3 linked regions of the Hahella sp. HNIBRBA332 genome follow. The protein of the gene in region 1 interacts with the protein of each later gene in a pairwise test. Links are inferred from orthologs where the notes say so. Each region holds a gene or a part of one and is shown in the gene's direction. Other genes may lie near its edges. The genes, in order: O5O45_RS01310, ftsA and ftsZ.

Region 1 (7,684 bases):
ATGAAAAAGAGCCCGTTTAGGGCTCTTTTTTTTAGGCTTAGCTCAGCTTTTGGGCGAGTATCTCGTTCACCTGCTGTGGGTTGGCTTTGCCTTTGGAGGCTTTCATTGTCTGGCCGACAAAAAATCCAATCATTTTTCCGCGCTTGGCTTCATCCGCCGCTTTGTACTGTTCAACCTGAGTTGGGTTATTCGCCAGTACTTCGTCAACAATAGCTTCGATGGCTCCTGTATCAGAGACTTGCTTCAAGCCCTGCTTCTCAATAATCTCATCCGCCTCTCCTTCGCCGTTCCACATGGCCTCAAGCACATCCTTGGCGGCCTTGCCGTTGATGGTGTTGTCTTTCAGGCGCAGCAACAGCTTGCCAAGCCCTTCTGCGTTGATGGGGGATTGAGATATGTCCAGAGAGTGCTGGTTCAGGCGTTTGGCCAGCTCTCCCATTACCCAGTTGGCCGTCAGTTTGGCGTCGCCGACGATTTTGGTGGCGGTCTCAAAGTAGTCCGCTTGCGCGCGCGAGCTGACCAGTACGCCTGCATCGTAGTCAGATAAGCCATACTCAGAGCAGAAACGGACCAGCTTTTGTTCCGGCAGTTCTGGGAGCGTATTGCGGATCGCTTCAATATAGGCGTCGTCAATTTCAATGGGTAGTAGATCCGGGTCAGGGAAATAACGGTAATCGTTGGCGAACTCTTTGCTGCGCATGGAGCGGGTGCTGTCTTTGTCCGCATCGTACAGGCGTGTTTCCTGTTCGATCTGGCCGCCATCTTCTATCAGGTCGATTTGTCTTTCAATTTCACCTTGAATGGCCTTTTCGACAAAACGGAAGGAGTTGACGTTTTTGATCTCGGTGCGGACGCCGAACTCTTTCTGCCCTTTCGGGCGAACGGAAACGTTGCAGTCGCAGCGCATGGAGCCTTGGGACATGTCGCCATCGGAGATGCCCAGATAGGTAACGATGGAGTGCAGCTTCCTCAGGTACGCGACCGCCTCCTTGGCGCTGCGCAGTTCCGGCTCGGACACTATTTCCAATAGGGGCGTTCCGGCGCGGTTTAAGTCGATGCCGGTCATGCCATGAAAATCTTCGTGCAGACTTTTGCCGGCGTCCTCTTCCAGGTGGGCGCGAGTGACGTTAATCGTCTTCGTTTCGCCGTTTTCAAGCTGGATGTCCAGTTTACCCTGCTTGACAGTAGGGTGATCCAGCTGGCTGATTTGGTAGCCTTTAGGTAAATCGGGGTAGAAATAGTTTTTACGATCGAAGACCGAGCGCTTGTTGATTTCGGCGCCGATGGCCAGGCCGAACATCACCGCCATGCGCACGGCTTCTTCATTCATGACTGGCAGCATGCCAGGCATGGCCAAGTCTACAGCGCAAGCCTGAGTGTTTGGCTCGGCGCCAAAGGCGGTGGCTGCGCCGGAGAATATTTTGGATTTGGTGGCGAGCTGAACATGAACTTCCAGCCCGATAACCGCTTCCCATTCCATGATATGACCTCTTCGCTAATGGTTGCGTAATCTTTATGTAGTGCGGGTGGGCTTACTCGCCCAAGGCCGGACTGCGTTTATGCCAGTCGGTGTTCAACTGATATTGGTGTCCCAGGTTCAATAATCGGGCTTCAGTAAAATAGTTGCCGATCAACTGCATCCCAACGGGCAGGCCGCCCTTGAAGCCGCAAGGCAGGCCAAGCGCAGGCAGGCCGGCCAAGCTGGCGGGAATTGTGAAGATGTCTTCAAGATACATCTGTACTGGGTCGGATGTTTTCTCGCCCAGTTTGAAGGCGACATCGGGCGTGGTTGGGCATAACAACGCGTCGACTTCATTCAGCGCGGATACAAAATCGTTTTTGATCAGGCGGCGGATTTTTTGCGCCTGTCGGTAGTAAGCGTCGTAGTAACCTGCGGACAGCGCGTAGGTTCCGATTAGGATGCGGCGTTTTACTTCATCCCCGAAACCTTCTGAACGGGAGCGTTGATAAAGGTCCTCAAGGTCTTTGGGATTCTCGCAGCGATGACCATAACGAACGCCGTCGAAGCGTGACAGGTTGGTTGAGCACTCTGCGGGTGCGATAACGTAGTAAGCGGGTACGGACAGCTCTGTGTGGGGCAGGGAGACCTCTTTAAAGGAAGCGCCCAGCGACTCATACACTTTTATTGCTTCCTGCAATGCTTTTTCAAGCTCTGCGTTGAGCTGGCTGCTGAAGTATTCTTTTGGCAAGCCGATAGTTATCCCTGTCAGCGGTTGCGTCAGCGAAGCGGTGTAGTCCTCGGTGGGGTTCAGGGCGCTGGTGGAGTCCATGGGGTCGTGTCCGGCCATGACGTTCATTAGCAGCGCCGCATCTTCCGCCGTGCGGGCGAAAGGACCGCCCTGATCCAAACTTGATGCGAAAGCCACCATGCCAAGGCGAGATACGCGTCCGTAAGTTGGTTTGAGTCCGGTCAGGCCGCAAAATGCGGCAGGCTGACGAATCGATCCGCCTGTGTCCGTACCGGTCGCCGCTGCGCAAAGTCCGGCCGCAACCGCTGCGGCGGAGCCGCCTGAAGAGCCGCCGGGCGCTCGCTCGGTGTCCCAAGGGTTACGCACCGGGCCAAAGTAGCTGTTCTCATTGGATGAGCCCATGGCGAACTCGTCCATGTTGGTTTTGCCTAATGTGACGGCGCCAGCCTCCATGAATTTGCGGGTGACGGTGGACTCGTAAGGCGGAACGAAGTTTTCCAGCATTCTGGATCCGCATGTCGTCGTCACGCCCTCTGTGCAGAAGACGTCTTTATGCGCGAGAGGTACGCCATTCAGAATGGAGGCTTGTCCTGCATTAAGACGGGCGTCAGCTTGTTCCGCCTGTGAGAGCGCCAGATCTTCAGTGATGGTGATGAAGCAATTCAATTCTGGATTGAGACGCTTGATTCTGGCCAGATAATCCTGGGTGATTTCACGGGAAGAAAACTGTTTTTCCCGGAGTCCGCTTATGATCTCGCTAATAGTATGTGGCAACATGCGTATCTCTTACTTTTCTATAGCCGGCAAGGCGTTCGCAATAGGTTCTGTTGGAGGGGCGTTCCAGTCGCGTCAATCGATGACTTTGGGAACCAGATACAAACCATTTTCAGTGGCTGGCGCGATAGCCTGAAATTTTTCACGCTGATTGCTTTCCGTGATTGCGTCTTTACGCAGCCGCTGAGTCATTTCCAGCGGATTGGACAGAGGCTCTACAGCGCTGGTGTCCACTTTCTGCATTTGTTCAACGAAGTCCAGAATCTGTCCCAGATCGCGGGTCAGTTTCGCCACTTGATCGCCGGGCGTTTCCAATCTCGCTAGCTTGGCGATGGTCTCCAACTGTTCCGACTGGATAGTCACATTATTCTCCTGCTGGGCGTTGCGGTTGGCTTGATTCGGATCTGATCCGATAATTCGATGTTGAATCCGGGCTGGCGAACGCCATTGCCGCGCTCTTGATCGCACCGGAAACTAAAGAGGGCTATTATAAGAGGGTTTGCGTACAGTCTGTAAATGAATTGGCGATTTTTCCCTGTAAAACGCCCCAAAACAGGCCTTTGTGATGACAATTTTTTAATGGCTTGCGGCTAGGCGCTGGCGGGGCTAAATGATTCTTGCCCTGACCCCTCGCCACTGTTAAAGTTGCCGCAGCATGCCTAACCCCAAAAAGAATACGGATTCAAACGTTCAATGTTTAAACGATTACGTGGTTTGTTTTCCAGCGATCTATCGATCGATCTGGGGACCGCCAACACACTGATTTATGTTCGTGGAAGAGGAATTGTGCTCAATGAGCCCTCTGTGGTCGCAATTCGTAACCAGGGCGCACAGAAAAGCGTTGCGGCGGTAGGCGCCGAAGCGAAGAGGATGCTGGGACGGACGCCGGGCAACATTACCGCGATCCGACCATTGAAAGACGGCGTCATCGCCGATTTTCACGTTACTGAAAAGATGCTCCAGCACTTTATCCACAAAGTGCATGAAAACAGTTTCATCACCCCCAGTCCTCGCGTACTGGTTTGTATCCCCAGTCGTTCCACCCAGGTTGAGCGTAAAGCGATTCGTGAGTCCGCTCTTGGCGCGGGCGCCAGAGAAGTATTTTTGATCGAAGAGCCCATGGCGGCGGCCATTGGCGCCGGTCTGCCCGTTGAAGAGGCGAACGGTTCCATGGTGGTGGATATCGGCGGCGGAACGACGGAGATCGCCATTATCTCCCTGAACGGTATTGTGTACGCCGATTCGGTTAGAGTGGGTGGAGACAAGTTTGACGAGGCGATTACCGCTTATGTGCGTCGCAATTACGGCAGTTTGATTGGTGACGCCACTGCAGAGCGAATCAAACAGGAAATCGGCTGTGCATACGAAGGACTAGAGCTGCGTGAAATCGATGTGCGCGGCCGCAACCTTGCAGAGGGGGTTCCCCGTAGTTTTACCTTGAATAGCGAAGAAATCCTCGAAGCGCTGCAGGAAGCTCTGGCGACCATCGTGCAGGCGGTTAAGAGCGCATTGGAGCAGTCGCCGCCTGAATTGGCGTCCGATATCGCTGAGCGAGGCATCGTATTGACTGGCGGCGGCGCACTATTGCGCGGTCTGGACAGTTTGCTGACAGAAGAAACCGGCTTGCCGGTAATCGTTGCTGACGATCCGCTTACCTGTGTCGCAAGGGGCGGCGGTCGTGCGCTGGAAGTTATCGACAAGCGCGGCAGTGGTCTATTCTTTATGGAATAACAACTCTTTAACGGAGTTGACCACTTGTTTTCGCCATGTTTTATGGTAGCTTTCTGTGTTTGTAGATAAATTCCTTTCCGGACTGTTGGGGAGATTGCGACATTAAAAATATCTTCGTTGAAGGCCCATTTTTAGGCGCACGAATGATATTGGTGGCTGTGCTCTCCATCGCCATCGGATTTGCGGATTATCACCTCAATCTCTTATCTTCGTTACGCGAAACGCTGGCGACTCTCGTCGCCCCTGTGCAATGGGTTGTCAGCGCCCCTTCCGACGTGGTCGACTGGACTGAAGACGCGGTTAAATCGCGCCGCGATTTGCAGCAGGAAAATGACGCGCTGCGCAACAGGCTTTTGATTCTTGAGGCGAAGTCGCAGCGTCTGGCGTCTTTGACCGCGGAAGTTAATCGTCTGCGTGAGCTGCTGAATGCCTCGTCCGTGGTGGATGATTCTGTGCTGGTGTCCGAGATCATCGGCATCAATCCTGATCCATATATGCATGAGGTGGTCGTCAACAAAGGTTCTGACGATGGCGTCTATGTCGGGCAACCTATGCTCGATTCGCAGGGATTGATGGGGCAGGTGACGCAAGTGTCGCCGTTGACCTCTCGTGTTCTACTGATTTCCGATAGCAACCATGCCGTGCCGATTCAGGTTAATCGCAACGGTGTGCGCGGCATTCTCGTCGGCTCCGGCGTGTTGGACCGGTTGCAACTGATTAATGTTCCTGATACGGCGGATATCGTTGTTGGCGACTTGTTGGTCAGTTCCGGCTTGGGCGGTAAATTCCCGGCGGGTTATCCGGTTGCGAAAGTGACTGCAGTGGTGCATGACCCGGGCGAGCCTTTTGCGCGAATCGAAGCGCACCCCTTGTCCGAATTAAACCGCAGCAGACACGTTTTATTAGTGTTCAAAAAGAAGTCGTCGGAGGTGGGAGACAGGGTCTCCGACGAACCTTCGCCTGAAGAAACTCAGTAGGCCTTATGCCCAGAGATGAGTTTCGCCCTGTCTTGTTCGTTTTCACGCTGTTCCTGGCGTTTTGCGTCAGCCTGATTCCTCTGGGTGGATACGCTGCTTATTTCAGGCCTGAGTCCATATGCATGGTGATGTTTTACTGGACGTTGAAGCACCCCGGCGCCTGCGGCATCCTGGTCGGATGGTGTGTTGGGCTATTGTGGGATGTGTTGATGGGAAGCACATTGGGCGTGCATGCCCTGGCGCTGGCGCTGCAGGCTTATCTGGTGCTGAAGATGTTGCAACGGCTGCAAATGTTTCCTCTGATTCAGCAGTCTTTTGTAGTATTCATCATCGTCGGCATCGTGTTGATGTTGTTTCGTTGGATTAACGGCATGCTTGCCCAGCCTGCAACGGATATGGCTTATTTATTGGGCGCCCTGAGCTCGGCGCTTTTGTGGCCGTTGTTTTCGCTACTGATGGAAAAACTGGAAAATGTTTGACGGTAACCCTGGCGGGCGGCGTCTTGTGCTGGCGTCGGGATCTCCTCGACGGCGCGAAATGATCGCGGGTCTGGGGTGTGAGTTTTCTATCGCCAGCGCGGATATTGATGAAAGCGTTCTGCCTTCGGAAGCGGCGGCGGATTATGTGGAACGCCTCGCCAGAGAGAAAGCAAAAACGATATTTGCAGCGCATAGGGATCAACAGGATATAGTGGTGTTGGGCGCTGACACTACGGTTGTGGCGGGAGGCGATATTCTCGGCAAGCCGGTTGATTTTGAAGACGCCAAAGCCATGCTGCGCAGGCTATCAGGAACATGGCATGAGGTGTTGACTTCCGTGGCCTTAGTGGCGGCGGAAGATTGCAAGGTGACGACGACTTTGAGTCGGGTGCGATTTCGGGAGTTGTCCGAGCGGGAAATTCAGCGCTATTGGGATTCCGGTGAGCCAGCAGATAAAGCGGGCGCATACGGCATTCAGGGGTTGGCCGGGAGTTTCGTGGAGCGCGTGGAAGGCAGCTATTCATCCATTGTTGGGTTGCCTCTTTGCGAGACCGTCGTGCTGTTAAAGGAATTCGGAATTAAGATCTGGTCGGACTAACTGCATGAGTGAAGAAATCTTAATCAACGTGACTCCGGTGGAAACTCGCGTCGCTGTCGTCGAGAACGGCATGCTGCAGGAAGTTTATATCGAAAGAAGTCAGCGGCGTGGCATTGTCGGTAATATCTACAAAGGCAAAGTCATCCGAGTATTGCCAGGTATGGAAGCGGCGTTTATTGATATCGGATTGGAGCGCGCGGCTTTCATTCATGCTTCGGACGTAACCACTGTGAACCCTGGCGAGGACCGCAATGGCGGCAATAAGCATCCTGATATCAGCTCTTTGCTGCGGGAAGGTCAGTCTCTGGTCGTGCAGGTCACCAAAGATCCAATTGGCGCCAAGGGCGCGCGTCTCACCACGCAACTGTCTATTCCATCCCGTTATTTGGTTTATATGCCTGATAACAATCACATTGGAATATCCCAACGTATAGAAGACGACGCCGAGCGTGACCGCCTCAAGGAACTCATTCAGCTTTGCGTGACCACAGAAGACGCCAATTCCGCGGATGGCGCCGGTTTTATCATCCGCACGGCCGCCGAGGGCGTCGGCTCGGAAGAGTTGAAGTCTGATATCCTGTTCCTGCAAAAGCTCTGGTTGTCTTTACGGGAGAAGATCAAATCTTCGCCGGCGCCAGGGCCGATATATGAAGACCTGCCGCTTTACATCCGTACTCTGCGCGACCTTGTTCGCCCCTATACCGAAAAAATACGCATCGACTCCAGAGAAAGCTTCCATAAGGCGTTGAAGTTCGTGGATGAATTTGTCTCTGAGATTCGCAATAAGCTGGAATACTATCCTGGCGAGCGTCCGATTTTTGATTTGTACAGCGTTGAAGATGAGCTGAAGAAGGCGCTGAGTCGCAAGGTGCAATTAAAGTCCGGCGGCTACCTGATTATCGACCAGACTGAAGC
Region 2 (3,836 bases), 6.7 Mb from region 1 along the record:
CGCGCATTCATCGTGTTGCACGGTCGCGGCGGAGAAGACGGAACCATGCAGGGACTGTTAACCCTGCTGAACAAGCCCTACACCGGTAGCGATGTTTTGGCGTCCGCCCTGGCCATGGATAAGCTGCGTACCAAACAGTTATGGGAAAGCATGGGCATTCCGACGCCTAAGTATGCGGTGCTGGACGCCAGCAGCGATTGGGATGCCATCGTAACGGAAGTGGGTGTGGGGCAGCCGCTGATGGTCAAGCCTGTTCATGAAGGCTCCAGTATCGGCATGCGTAGAGTGGTTTCCGCTGAAGAGTTGGAATCGGCGTATCTGGAAGCGGCGAAATTTGATTCAGTCGTTATCGCAGAACAGTGGATAACCGGCGCGGAATATACGGTTTCAATTCTGGGAGAGGACGCGTTACCGGCCATCAAGCTGGAAACTGACCGCCAGTTCTACGACTACGAAGCCAAGTATGTCGTGAACGACACGCGCTACATTCTGCCCTGCGGCTTACCTCAGGATAAAGAAGATGAACTCAAGACGCTGGCTCTGCGCGCCTACCGCGCCATTGGCTGCTCTGGATGGGGGCGGGTGGACATCATGTGTGACGCCGCCGGCCAGCCTTGGCTGTTGGAGGCGAACACGGTGCCTGGGATGACGGATCATAGTCTGGTTCCCATGGCCGCGAAAGCCTCTGGATTAAGCTTTGAGCAGCTGGTTTTGAGCATACTTGGAACAACATTGTAACCAGGGCGGCGATCGACCTGGATGGCAGTCAGGGACGACTGAATAAATTGAGATGTACGGACGTGCGTAACGGTAGTTGCGCCAAGGCAAGTAACTGAGAGTCGCTACAGCTAATGACGCCAACGAAGAAGCAGCTCGACAAATCACTTGGTTCCCGACGCGGCGCAACTGCGACCCGCGCCAGGGAGCGCGCCGACAAACGGAATACCGGGCCGGCTGCGATTGCGCGACTGCTGGCCTTTATCCCGTGGAATCGGGTGTTGCTGCATGTATCGATCTTTTGCTTTTGGCTGTTGGTGTTAAGCGCGTTGATCGCCGGCGTCAAATGGTTGGACCGTCCAGTCGCCACGGTTCAGGTAGTTGGTGAGTTGAACTACGTGAGCCGCGGAGAGGTGAAGGAGTTGCTGTCCCCGTTAATCAACGCCAGCTTTTTTACCTCTGATCTGGACGGCGTGCGAAAAAACCTGGAAGCCCATCCCTGGGTAAAACGGGCTTCCATCTCCAGATTGTGGCCGGACGCCGTACAAGTGGATCTGGAAGAAGAAGAGCCTTTTGTCAGATGGCGTAACCAGGGCTATATCAACGAAGCCGGTCGCTTGTTCGTTAAAGAAACCGGCGTAGTGGTGAATGGCCTGCCTGCTCTGATTGGACCTCCGCACAGCGAGCGGCTGGTGTTTGATAACTTTCAGAAATGGAAGGCGGAACTGTCCAAAGTGGGGTTGGATGTGAACGGCGTGATCATGGAGTCCAGAGGCGCATGGCTGATCAGCTTTACGGATGGGTGGGAGCTTAACCTGGGGAAGCAGGATGTTGAGGGGCGGCTGCACCGTTTTACTGTGCTGTTTGAGAAGAAACTGCACCAGGAGCGAGAAAAAATAGCGAGTGTTGACGCACGATACACCCGGGGGGTGGCGGTGAAATGGAAAGCAGACGTTACTCCGGAACAAGGTTGAATGTGAACTTTAAGACAGAGTCGAAATATATGGCGAGTTCGAGTGGGAATATGATTGTGGGGCTGGACATTGGCACATCCAAGGTGGTGGCCATTGTTGGGCAGAGAAATCAGGAAGGAGCGATTGAAGTTGTTGGCATCGGTTCCCATCCGTCACGCGGACTCAAACGGGGCGTTGTCGTCAATATCGAAACAACGGTCCAGGCCATACAACGTGCGGTGGAAGAGGCTGAGCTGATGGCTGGTTGCCGCATTCATTCGGTCTATGCAGGTATCGCGGGTAGCCACATCCGTAGCATGAACTCTCACGGCATCGTTGCGGTGCGCGATCGGGAAGTGGTGCAAGCGGACCTGGAAAGAGTTCTGGATGCGGCGCAGGCGGTGGCGATTCCTGCAGATCAGCGTGTGCTCCACGTCGTGCCGCAAGAATATGTCATCGACAATCAAGAAGGTGTGAAAGAGCCAGTAGGGATGTCCGGCGTGCGCCTGGAAGCCAAAGTACATTTGGTCACCTGTGCGGTTAACGCCTATCAGAACATTGAAAAGTGCGTGAAGCGTTGCGGGCTGGAAGTAGACGAAATCATCCTGGAGCAGCTTGCCTCCAGCTACGCAGTACTGACTGACGATGAAAAAGAATTGGGCGTGTGCGTCGTCGATATCGGCGGCGGCACGACTGATATCGCAATATTCACCGGCGGCTCTATTCGCCACACGGCGGTAATACCTATCGCTGGCGACCAGGTCACTAACGATATTGCGATGGCGTTGCGAACGCCGACGCAGAATGCAGAGGAAATCAAGATCAAATACGCCTGTGCGCTGACTCAGCTGGCAGGTGCGGATGAGACGATCAAGGTGCCGGGTGTGGGAGATCGCCCGTCGCGGGACTTAAGCCGGCAGTCGTTGGCGGAAGTTGTGGAGCCGCGCTATGAGGAGTTGTTCACCTTGATCCAATCAGAGTTGCGACGCAGCGGATATGAAGATCTCGTCGCCGCAGGGGTCGTGCTCACGGGAGGAACCTCCAGTATGGAGGGGGTCGTGGAGTTGGCGGAGGAGATTTTCCACATGCCGGTAAGGCTGGCGGTGCCGCAATGGGTCACCGGTCTGAGCGATGTGGTTAGCAATCCTATGTACTCCACCGCAGTCGGATTACTGCTCTATGGATTTAAACAGCAAGAACTCGGCCGGGGCTCCCAGCACCGGGGAGAACCTGCTGAAAACCTGTTCCAACGGCTGAAGAACTGGTTTATGGGGAATTTTTAATCAGCCCAAATAGAGTCAACTCAAAGGTCTATACCAACTTGCGGAAATTAGTTTCAGGTCGCAGGTACTATAACGAAGAAGGAGAAGGGGAATGTTTGAGCTCGTAGATAACGTACCACAAAATGCAGTCATTAAAGTTGTAGGCGTTGGCGGCGGCGGCGGCAATGCAGTTCGTCACATGCTCGCCTCTTCGGTGGAAGGCGTGGAGTTTATCTGCGCGAACACCGACGCTCAGGCGTTGCGTGATGTCGACGCCAAGCACGTAATTCAACTCGGCGGCAGCGTCACCAAAGGGCTGGGCGCCGGAGCCAATCCAGAAGTAGGTCGTCAGGCGGCGATGGAAGACAGAGAGCGTATCGCGGAAACGCTGAAAGGCGCGGACATGGTCTTCATTACTGCCGGTATGGGCGGGGGCACTGGAACGGGCGGCGCGCCTGTCGTAGCGGAAATCGCCCGTGAAATGGGTATTTTGACGGTAGCGGTAGTCACCCGTCCGTTCCCGTTCGAAGGCGGCAAGCGCATGAAAGTTGCGGAAGCCGGCCTGCGTGAATTGGGACAACACGTTGATTCTCTGATCACGATTCCCAACGAGAAACTGTTGAGCGTCATGGGCAAAAACACCAGCTTGCTGGATGCTTTCGCCGCCGCTAACGATGTGCTTTTGGGGGCTGTACAGGGAATTGCGGATTTGATTATCCGTCCCGGAATGATAAACGTAGACTTTGCGGACGTTCGCACCGTTATGTCGGAAATGGGCATGGCGATGATGGGCACCGGTGTTTCCAGCGGCGACAACCGCGCACGTGAGGCGGCGGAAAGAGCCGTACGCAGCCCGCTGCTTGAAGATATCAATCTGCAGGGCGCGCGTGGGATTCTGGTCAAC
Region 3 (7,706 bases), 6.7 Mb from region 1 along the record:
TCAGAACATTGAAAAGTGCGTGAAGCGTTGCGGGCTGGAAGTAGACGAAATCATCCTGGAGCAGCTTGCCTCCAGCTACGCAGTACTGACTGACGATGAAAAAGAATTGGGCGTGTGCGTCGTCGATATCGGCGGCGGCACGACTGATATCGCAATATTCACCGGCGGCTCTATTCGCCACACGGCGGTAATACCTATCGCTGGCGACCAGGTCACTAACGATATTGCGATGGCGTTGCGAACGCCGACGCAGAATGCAGAGGAAATCAAGATCAAATACGCCTGTGCGCTGACTCAGCTGGCAGGTGCGGATGAGACGATCAAGGTGCCGGGTGTGGGAGATCGCCCGTCGCGGGACTTAAGCCGGCAGTCGTTGGCGGAAGTTGTGGAGCCGCGCTATGAGGAGTTGTTCACCTTGATCCAATCAGAGTTGCGACGCAGCGGATATGAAGATCTCGTCGCCGCAGGGGTCGTGCTCACGGGAGGAACCTCCAGTATGGAGGGGGTCGTGGAGTTGGCGGAGGAGATTTTCCACATGCCGGTAAGGCTGGCGGTGCCGCAATGGGTCACCGGTCTGAGCGATGTGGTTAGCAATCCTATGTACTCCACCGCAGTCGGATTACTGCTCTATGGATTTAAACAGCAAGAACTCGGCCGGGGCTCCCAGCACCGGGGAGAACCTGCTGAAAACCTGTTCCAACGGCTGAAGAACTGGTTTATGGGGAATTTTTAATCAGCCCAAATAGAGTCAACTCAAAGGTCTATACCAACTTGCGGAAATTAGTTTCAGGTCGCAGGTACTATAACGAAGAAGGAGAAGGGGAATGTTTGAGCTCGTAGATAACGTACCACAAAATGCAGTCATTAAAGTTGTAGGCGTTGGCGGCGGCGGCGGCAATGCAGTTCGTCACATGCTCGCCTCTTCGGTGGAAGGCGTGGAGTTTATCTGCGCGAACACCGACGCTCAGGCGTTGCGTGATGTCGACGCCAAGCACGTAATTCAACTCGGCGGCAGCGTCACCAAAGGGCTGGGCGCCGGAGCCAATCCAGAAGTAGGTCGTCAGGCGGCGATGGAAGACAGAGAGCGTATCGCGGAAACGCTGAAAGGCGCGGACATGGTCTTCATTACTGCCGGTATGGGCGGGGGCACTGGAACGGGCGGCGCGCCTGTCGTAGCGGAAATCGCCCGTGAAATGGGTATTTTGACGGTAGCGGTAGTCACCCGTCCGTTCCCGTTCGAAGGCGGCAAGCGCATGAAAGTTGCGGAAGCCGGCCTGCGTGAATTGGGACAACACGTTGATTCTCTGATCACGATTCCCAACGAGAAACTGTTGAGCGTCATGGGCAAAAACACCAGCTTGCTGGATGCTTTCGCCGCCGCTAACGATGTGCTTTTGGGGGCTGTACAGGGAATTGCGGATTTGATTATCCGTCCCGGAATGATAAACGTAGACTTTGCGGACGTTCGCACCGTTATGTCGGAAATGGGCATGGCGATGATGGGCACCGGTGTTTCCAGCGGCGACAACCGCGCACGTGAGGCGGCGGAAAGAGCCGTACGCAGCCCGCTGCTTGAAGATATCAATCTGCAGGGCGCGCGTGGGATTCTGGTCAACATTACCGCGGGCATGGATCTGTCTTTGGGCGAGTTTTCTGAAGTGGGCGCCACCATTGAAGAGTTCGCTTCCGACGCTGCGACAGTGGTTGTTGGAACGGTAATCGATCCGGAAATGAAGGATGAGTTGCGGGTGACGGTAGTCGCCACGGGTCTGGGGGGTGTGCATGACCGGCCGACCAAAGTGGTGGACAACTCTTCCCGGACTATGAACGGCACCACTGATTATCATCAGCTGGAGCGCCCCACTGTGATGCGCAAACGCGCTACTTCAGTTGTGGGCAATGCGGCGGTGGATCGTCGGGCCGTAGGGGATGAGCAAAACGTGGACTATTTGGATATACCTGCGTTTTTGCGTCGTCAGGCGGATTAAATGAGAATGAGTTCGGTCTTTTAGGTTGGTGCACCTAATACCTTTCTGGTATGATTTGGCCGAATTTTATCCAGATTTTGGTAAATCATTGAAATGATAAAACAGCGCACACTTAAAAACATCATCCGAGCCACTGGTGTTGGTCTGCATTCAGGGGAAAAGGTCTACCTGACCCTGAAACCGGCCCCGGTGGACACGGGTGTTGTATTCTGCCGTACAGATCTCGATCCTATCGTGGAAATCCCGGCGCGTGCTGAGAACGTAGGTGAAACCCTTCTCTCTACGACTCTCGTAAAGAATGGAGTGAAGATAGCAACTGTTGAGCATTTGCTGTCGGCTCTGGCCGGTCTTGGAATCGATAACTGCTACGTTGAGTTGAGCGCAGCCGAAGTGCCTATTATGGATGGCAGCGCCGGTCCGTTTGTTTTTCTGATTCAATCGGCGGGCATTGCTGAGCAGGACGCGCCCAAGAAATTCATCCGCATCAAGCGCGAAGTAACGGTTACTGACGAAGACAAGCGGGCTACCTTTGTGCCGTTCGACGGTTTCAAAGTGACTTTCAGCATAGACTTTGATCATCCTGTGATTAAAGGCCGCTCACAAGAGACAGTAATCGACTTTTCCAGCACTTCTTTCGTTAAGGAAGTAAGCCGTGCGCGGACATTCGGATTCATGCGCGACATTGAAAAGTTGCGCGCGATGAATCTGGCGTTGGGCGGCAGCATGGATAACGTTATCGTTGTCGATGACTTCAAGATTCTCAATGAAGATGGCCTGCGTTACGAAGACGAGTTCGTTAAGCACAAGGTATTGGACGCTATCGGAGATCTATACCTGTTGGGCAACAGCCTGATTGGTGAGTTTAAAGGGCACAAGTCGGGTCACGGCTTAAATAACAAACTTCTTCGCGAGCTCATATCCCAAAAGGATGCTTGGGAAGTTGTGACCTTTGAAGACGCCAGTGAAGCACCGATTTCCTATCTGAAACCGGTGTTGGCCTAAGATTTTTAATCCGCTGTGTGAGTTGAAAGAGCTTCCAAGGCTTTCTTCAACTCTGGATCGTCACAGAGCTGAGCTTCTTGTCTGAGAAGCTCAGCATTCTTTTGCGAAATTGGTTTCGCCTTCCTTTTTATCTTTGCTTTAACTTCCGTTGGCTCCACGCGAATCTTGAACTGATAAGCGAAGTCGAAATCTTTATGCTTGCGTAGTTCCGGCAGGGATGTGTGCTGATTCATGCGCAATTGAGTTGCGGTGACTGCATCGGGGACCGTTACGCGGATAACGCCATCTTTGACTGACGATAAAGTTACTTTGTTACGCAAATGAGGGGGCAAGCATTGTGAGAATATCTTCTGTAGTTTGTCCAATTGCAGGGCGCGGTGAAAAAGAGACTCTAGAGCGGGGGAGGAAGATGACAAGATATCTCCCAGCTTTCTATCTCTGTCAGGCATAATGGTTAACCAAAGATTAAAGGTTTGTTACATTTGCAGACATCAACTATCACAACATCTGTTACAATTTACAAGTATAGTATTTTTAGATAACCTCCGTCGTTTATATAATTCAGGCAACTCAAAACCCTGGAAAAGCATGAATATTATCTTCCTGAGAGATGGACATGGTCAGTCACGCGCCCGTTCTATGGGCGCGCGTGCGGTTGTGCTGACAGCGGTCCTTGCGCTGTCTCTGGTGGCTGCGTTGCTGGCGGGGGCGTTTTGGCTTGGGCGACAGTCCGCCGCATCGGACGCTTCCATTACTCCTGAGCTGGTTAAAACCTGGCAGGAAAATCTGAAACAACAGAAAGAAGAAATCCGCACTTATAAATTACTCGCACAACAGAATATAGATGCGCTGACACTGCGAATGGGCGAGTTGCAAGCCAGATTGTTGCGGCTTGATGCGCTTGGTCAGCGCCTTACCGATGTAGCGGGTCTGGATGAAGGGGAGTTTGACTTTGAGTCATCGCCTGCACTGGGTGGGCCTGAAGAACCTGCTTTAGAGCAGTCATTCTCTGTTCCCATGCTAACGCAAGTGCTGGAGTCCATAGAGCAGCAGGCTGAATCCCGCGAACAGCAACTGCGAGTGATGGATGAGCTATTCGTCAACCAACGTTTTCAAAGAGAGCAGTTTGTCGCCGGGCGTCCAATCAAGAAAGGCTGGTTGTCCTCGCATTATGGTTTCCGTTCAGATCCATTCACTGGCAAGCGGGCGTGGCATTCTGGCGTAGACTTCGCCGGCAAAGATGGTAGCGATATTGTTGCGGTGGCTGGCGGAGTTGTAACGCTTTCGGAAGAACGCTTTGGCTATGGAAATTTGGTTGAGGTCAACCATGGCGGAGGGCTGGTTACTCGCTATGCGCACTGCGCCAAGCTGTTGGTTAAGACAGGGGATGTGGTGCAAAAAGGCCAAGTTTTGGCGAAGATGGGTAGCACTGGACGTTCCACGGGCCCCCATGTTCACTTTGAAGTTCTTCAGGATGGACGCTCAGCAAATCCCACAAAATTTATTCATCGCGCAAGTCGGTAACACTTTTTCAGGGCCTTGTCGTAACTCTTGTCAAGGCCTTGTTATGACTGCTCTTCCCCCAAGTTTTATCTAGTCAAATTAAGGCGCTTCTATCTCCCCACCGCGCGCATTGCTTGTTACTAGGGGTAACAAGTGTGCACTAATCCCTTTATTGCTGTAACAAATTGAGGTTAGAATGCGGAGCTTGGAATTACGCTCCCGCTGAATTTTTATCTCCTTCGGCAAGGTGGCTCCAAATCCATAAAGTAACGAGTAAGCGATTCCGCCACGAGCGGAGCCTCCATAAACGCTTCAAAGAGACAGGTAATTTCGTTAGTTATGTTTTCATCTATCGCCAGGAAAATTTTCGGCAGCAAAAATGCCCGCGAAATTAAGCGCATGGGCAAAGCTGTCAAACGCATCAACGAACTGGAAGAGTCAATCAGCGCATTAGACGAAGCTGCTCTTAAAGCAAAAACGCAGGAGTTTCGCTCTCGACTTGAGAAGGGAGAAACGCTCGATCAGCTGCTGCCGGAAGCCTTTGCAGTCGCGCGGGAGGCGGGTAAGCGCGTGATGGGCATGCGCCATTTCGATGTTCAGTTGATCGGCGGTATGGTGTTGCATGAAGGCAAAATTGCAGAGATGCGTACCGGGGAAGGTAAGACGCTGGTAGCGACGCTTCCCGTGTATTTGAACGCCCTGACTGGAAAAGGCGTACATGTAGTCACCGTAAACGATTATCTGGCGCGTCGTGATGCGGAGTGGATGAGGCCTCTGTACGAATATCTGGGATTGAGCGTTGGCGTCGTAGTGAGTGGTCAGGACGGTGAAACCAAGCGCGCCGCATACGCATCAGACATTACTTACGGAACCAATAACGAGTTCGGTTTTGATTACCTCCGTGACAACATGGCGTTCAGCCTGACGGATAAGGCGCAACGCGGGCAGCATTTTGCGATTGTCGACGAGGTTGACTCGATTCTGATTGATGAGGCGCGAACGCCTTTGATTATCAGTGGTCCAGCTGAAGACAGCTCTGAATTGTACAGAAAGATCAACGAATTGGTTCCCTTGCTCAAGAAGGGAGAGCCGCCTGAGGAAGGGCAGCCTGTAGATGGTCACTTCACTGTTGATGAGAAAAGCCGCTCTGTGGAGCTATCAGAATCAGGCCACTCTTATGTTGAGGATCTGTTAACCAAAAACGGTTTGCTGGAAGAGGGCGACAGTCTCTACGCCGCAACGAACCTGGGGTTACTGCATCATATTAGCTCTGCTCTACGCGCCCATCATTTATATAGCAAAGACGTCGACTACATTGTGCAGAACGGCCAAGTGGTGATTGTCGACGAACATACTGGCAGAACCATGCCCGGACGGCGCTGGGGTGAAGGCCTGCATCAGGCGATTGAAGCGAAAGAGCGCATCAAGATTCAAGCTGAAAGTCAGACGCTTGCTTCCACCACCTTCCAGAATTACTTCCGTCTCTATGAGAAACTGGCCGGTATGACCGGTACTGCTGATACAGAAGCTTTCGAATTCCGCCAGATTTACGGTTTGGATGTGATTGTTATTCCCACCAATAAACCGATTAAGCGTATAGATTACAATGACTTGGTATATCTGTCCGTGGATGAGAAGTTCCAGGCGGTTATCGATGATATTAAGGATACAGTGACGCAAAATCGTCCGGTGCTGGTTGGTACAGCGTCTATTGAGGCGTCTGAATATTTGTCGGCCATGCTGAAAAAAGAAGGCATCGCTCACAACGTTTTGAACGCGAAACAACATGAGCGCGAAGCGCACGTTATCGCGCAAGCAGGTCGTCCCGGCGCTGTCACCATCGCCACCAATATGGCGGGGCGCGGTACGGATATTGTCTTGGGTGGAAACTGGGAAGCCGACGTCGCTGAGTTGGAGGATCCAACACCAGAGCAGATCGCTCAACTAAAAGCCGATTGGCAGAAGCGCCATGATCAAGTAATCGCTGCGGGCGGGCTGCATGTCGTTGGTTCTGAACGTCATGAGTCTCGGCGTATTGATAACCAGCTACGAGGACGCTCGGGTCGTCAGGGCGATCCAGGCTCGACTCGCTTCTACCTGTCTCTGGAAGACAATCTGATGCGTATTTTCGCCTCTGACCGGGTGAAAAATATCATGCAGGCGTTGGGCATGCAGAAAGGCGAGGCGATTGAGCACCGCATGGTGAGTAACGCAATCGAAAAAGCTCAGCGTAAAGTGGAAGGCCGCAACTTCGATATTCGTAAATCGCTGCTGGAATATGATGACGTGGCGAACGATCAGCGTCATGTGGTTTACGAGCAGCGTAACGAAATCATGGCGACTGATGATATTTCGGAAATGATTGACGCAATCCGCGGCGATGTGGTTAACGCCACGATCAGTCAGTTTATCCCTCCGCAAAGTTTGGCCGAACAGTGGAATATTCCAGGATTGGAAAAGCAACTGGACTCAGACTTTGGCGTTGAGTTGCCTGTGCAGCAATGGTTGGACGAAGACAAGCATCTGCATGAAGAGACCTTGCGTGAAAAAATTCTTCAGGCAGTTGTCGATTCGTATCGCGAGAAAGAAGAAGTGGTTGGCGCGTCCGTTATGCGCAACTTTGAGAAGCAGGTGTTCCTGCAAGTCCTGGACACCTTGTGGAAAGAGCATCTTTCCAATATGGACCTGCTGCGTATGGGAATTCACTTGCGTGGTTACGCGCAGAAAAACCCCAAACAGGAGTATAAACGCGAAGCGTTTGAACTGTTCCAGAATATGCTGGATACCATCAAGCAGGACGTGGTCAGAGTGATCTGTCATGTCAGGGTGCAAAAGCAGGAAGAAATGGAGGAGTTGGAACGCCGCCGTCGTGAAGCGCTGGCGCAGCAAATGCAGCGTGCTCAGGCGACTCACCCTGAGGCGATCGAAGAAGGTTCCGATGCGGAAGAGCAAGATGAAAGCTCTGATGCGCCTTATGTTCGCGATCACAAGAAAGTGGGTCGTAATGAGCCTTGCCCCTGTGGTTCCGGCAAAAAATATAAACAGTGTCATGGTCGCCTGGAGTAATTAGAAATGGCTGTGGGGCATGCGCCTTTACCCGAGTTTCACCCTGTTGCAGGCGTTCGTATTGGGGTCGGGTCCGCCGGCATTAAAAAGCCAGGACGTAAAGACTTAGTGGTGTTTGAGCTCTGTGAAGGGGCGCAAACTGCTGCT

What was found.
Region 2: the proteins of O5O45_RS01310 (region 1) and ftsA interact in binary tests that used the Escherichia coli proteins (3 or more experiments, as listed by UniProt). The link is inferred for Hahella sp. HNIBRBA332 from one-to-one orthologs.
Region 3: the proteins of O5O45_RS01310 (region 1) and ftsZ interact in binary tests that used the Escherichia coli proteins (3 or more experiments, as listed by UniProt). The link is inferred for Hahella sp. HNIBRBA332 from one-to-one orthologs.

Annotation. Positions count from the first base shown.
Region 1 is NZ_CP132203.1:254,277-261,960, forward strand. The notes cover bases 2,813-5,696. They hold O5O45_RS01310 (rod shape-determining protein), read left to right. Parts: upstream 2,813-3,677; coding sequence 3,678-4,715; downstream 4,716-5,696. Other genes in these bases: gatA (Asp-tRNA(Asn)/Glu-tRNA(Gln) amidotransferase subunit GatA), read right to left, coding at 2,813-2,987; gatC (Asp-tRNA(Asn)/Glu-tRNA(Gln) amidotransferase subunit GatC), read right to left, coding at 3,060-3,347; mreC (rod shape-determining protein MreC), read left to right, coding at 4,826-5,692. Also shown: Asp-tRNA(Asn)/Glu-tRNA(Gln) amidotransferase subunit GatB, read right to left, coding at 38-1,480; more of gatA, read right to left, coding at 1,533-2,812; rod shape-determining protein MreD, read left to right, coding at 5,698-6,171; O5O45_RS01325 (Maf family protein), read left to right, coding at 6,164-6,769; rng (ribonuclease G), read left to right, coding at 6,774-7,684. UniProt on the Escherichia coli protein: Forms membrane-associated dynamic filaments that are essential for cell shape determination. Acts by regulating cell wall synthesis and cell elongation, and thus cell shape.
Region 2 is NZ_CP132203.1:6,917,297-6,921,132, forward strand. Bases 993-3,836 are described here. They hold ftsA (cell division protein FtsA), read left to right. Parts: upstream 993-1,720; coding sequence 1,721-2,953; downstream 2,954-3,836. Other genes in these bases: O5O45_RS30790 (cell division protein FtsQ/DivIB), read left to right, coding at 993-1,691; ftsZ (cell division protein FtsZ), read left to right, coding at 3,045-3,836. Outside these bases: O5O45_RS30785 (D-alanine--D-alanine ligase), read left to right, coding at 1-738; more of O5O45_RS30790, read left to right, coding at 852-992. UniProt on the Escherichia coli protein: Essential cell division protein that assists in the assembly of the Z ring. May serve as the principal membrane anchor for the Z ring.
Region 3 is NZ_CP132203.1:6,919,517-6,927,222, forward strand. What follows is about bases 1-2,906. They hold ftsZ (cell division protein FtsZ), read left to right. Parts: upstream 1-824; coding sequence 825-1,988; downstream 1,989-2,906. Other genes in these bases: ftsA (cell division protein FtsA), read left to right, coding at 1-733; lpxC (UDP-3-O-acyl-N-acetylglucosamine deacetylase), read left to right, coding at 2,082-2,906. In the rest of the region: more of lpxC, read left to right, coding at 2,907-2,990; O5O45_RS30810 (DciA family protein), read right to left, coding at 2,996-3,439; O5O45_RS30815 (M23 family metallopeptidase), read left to right, coding at 3,579-4,514; preprotein translocase subunit SecA, read left to right, coding at 4,833-7,559; bifunctional glutamate N-acetyltransferase/amino-acid acetyltransferase ArgJ, read left to right, coding at 7,566-7,706. UniProt on the Escherichia coli protein: Essential cell division protein that forms a contractile ring structure (Z ring) at the future cell division site. The regulation of the ring assembly controls the timing and the location of cell division.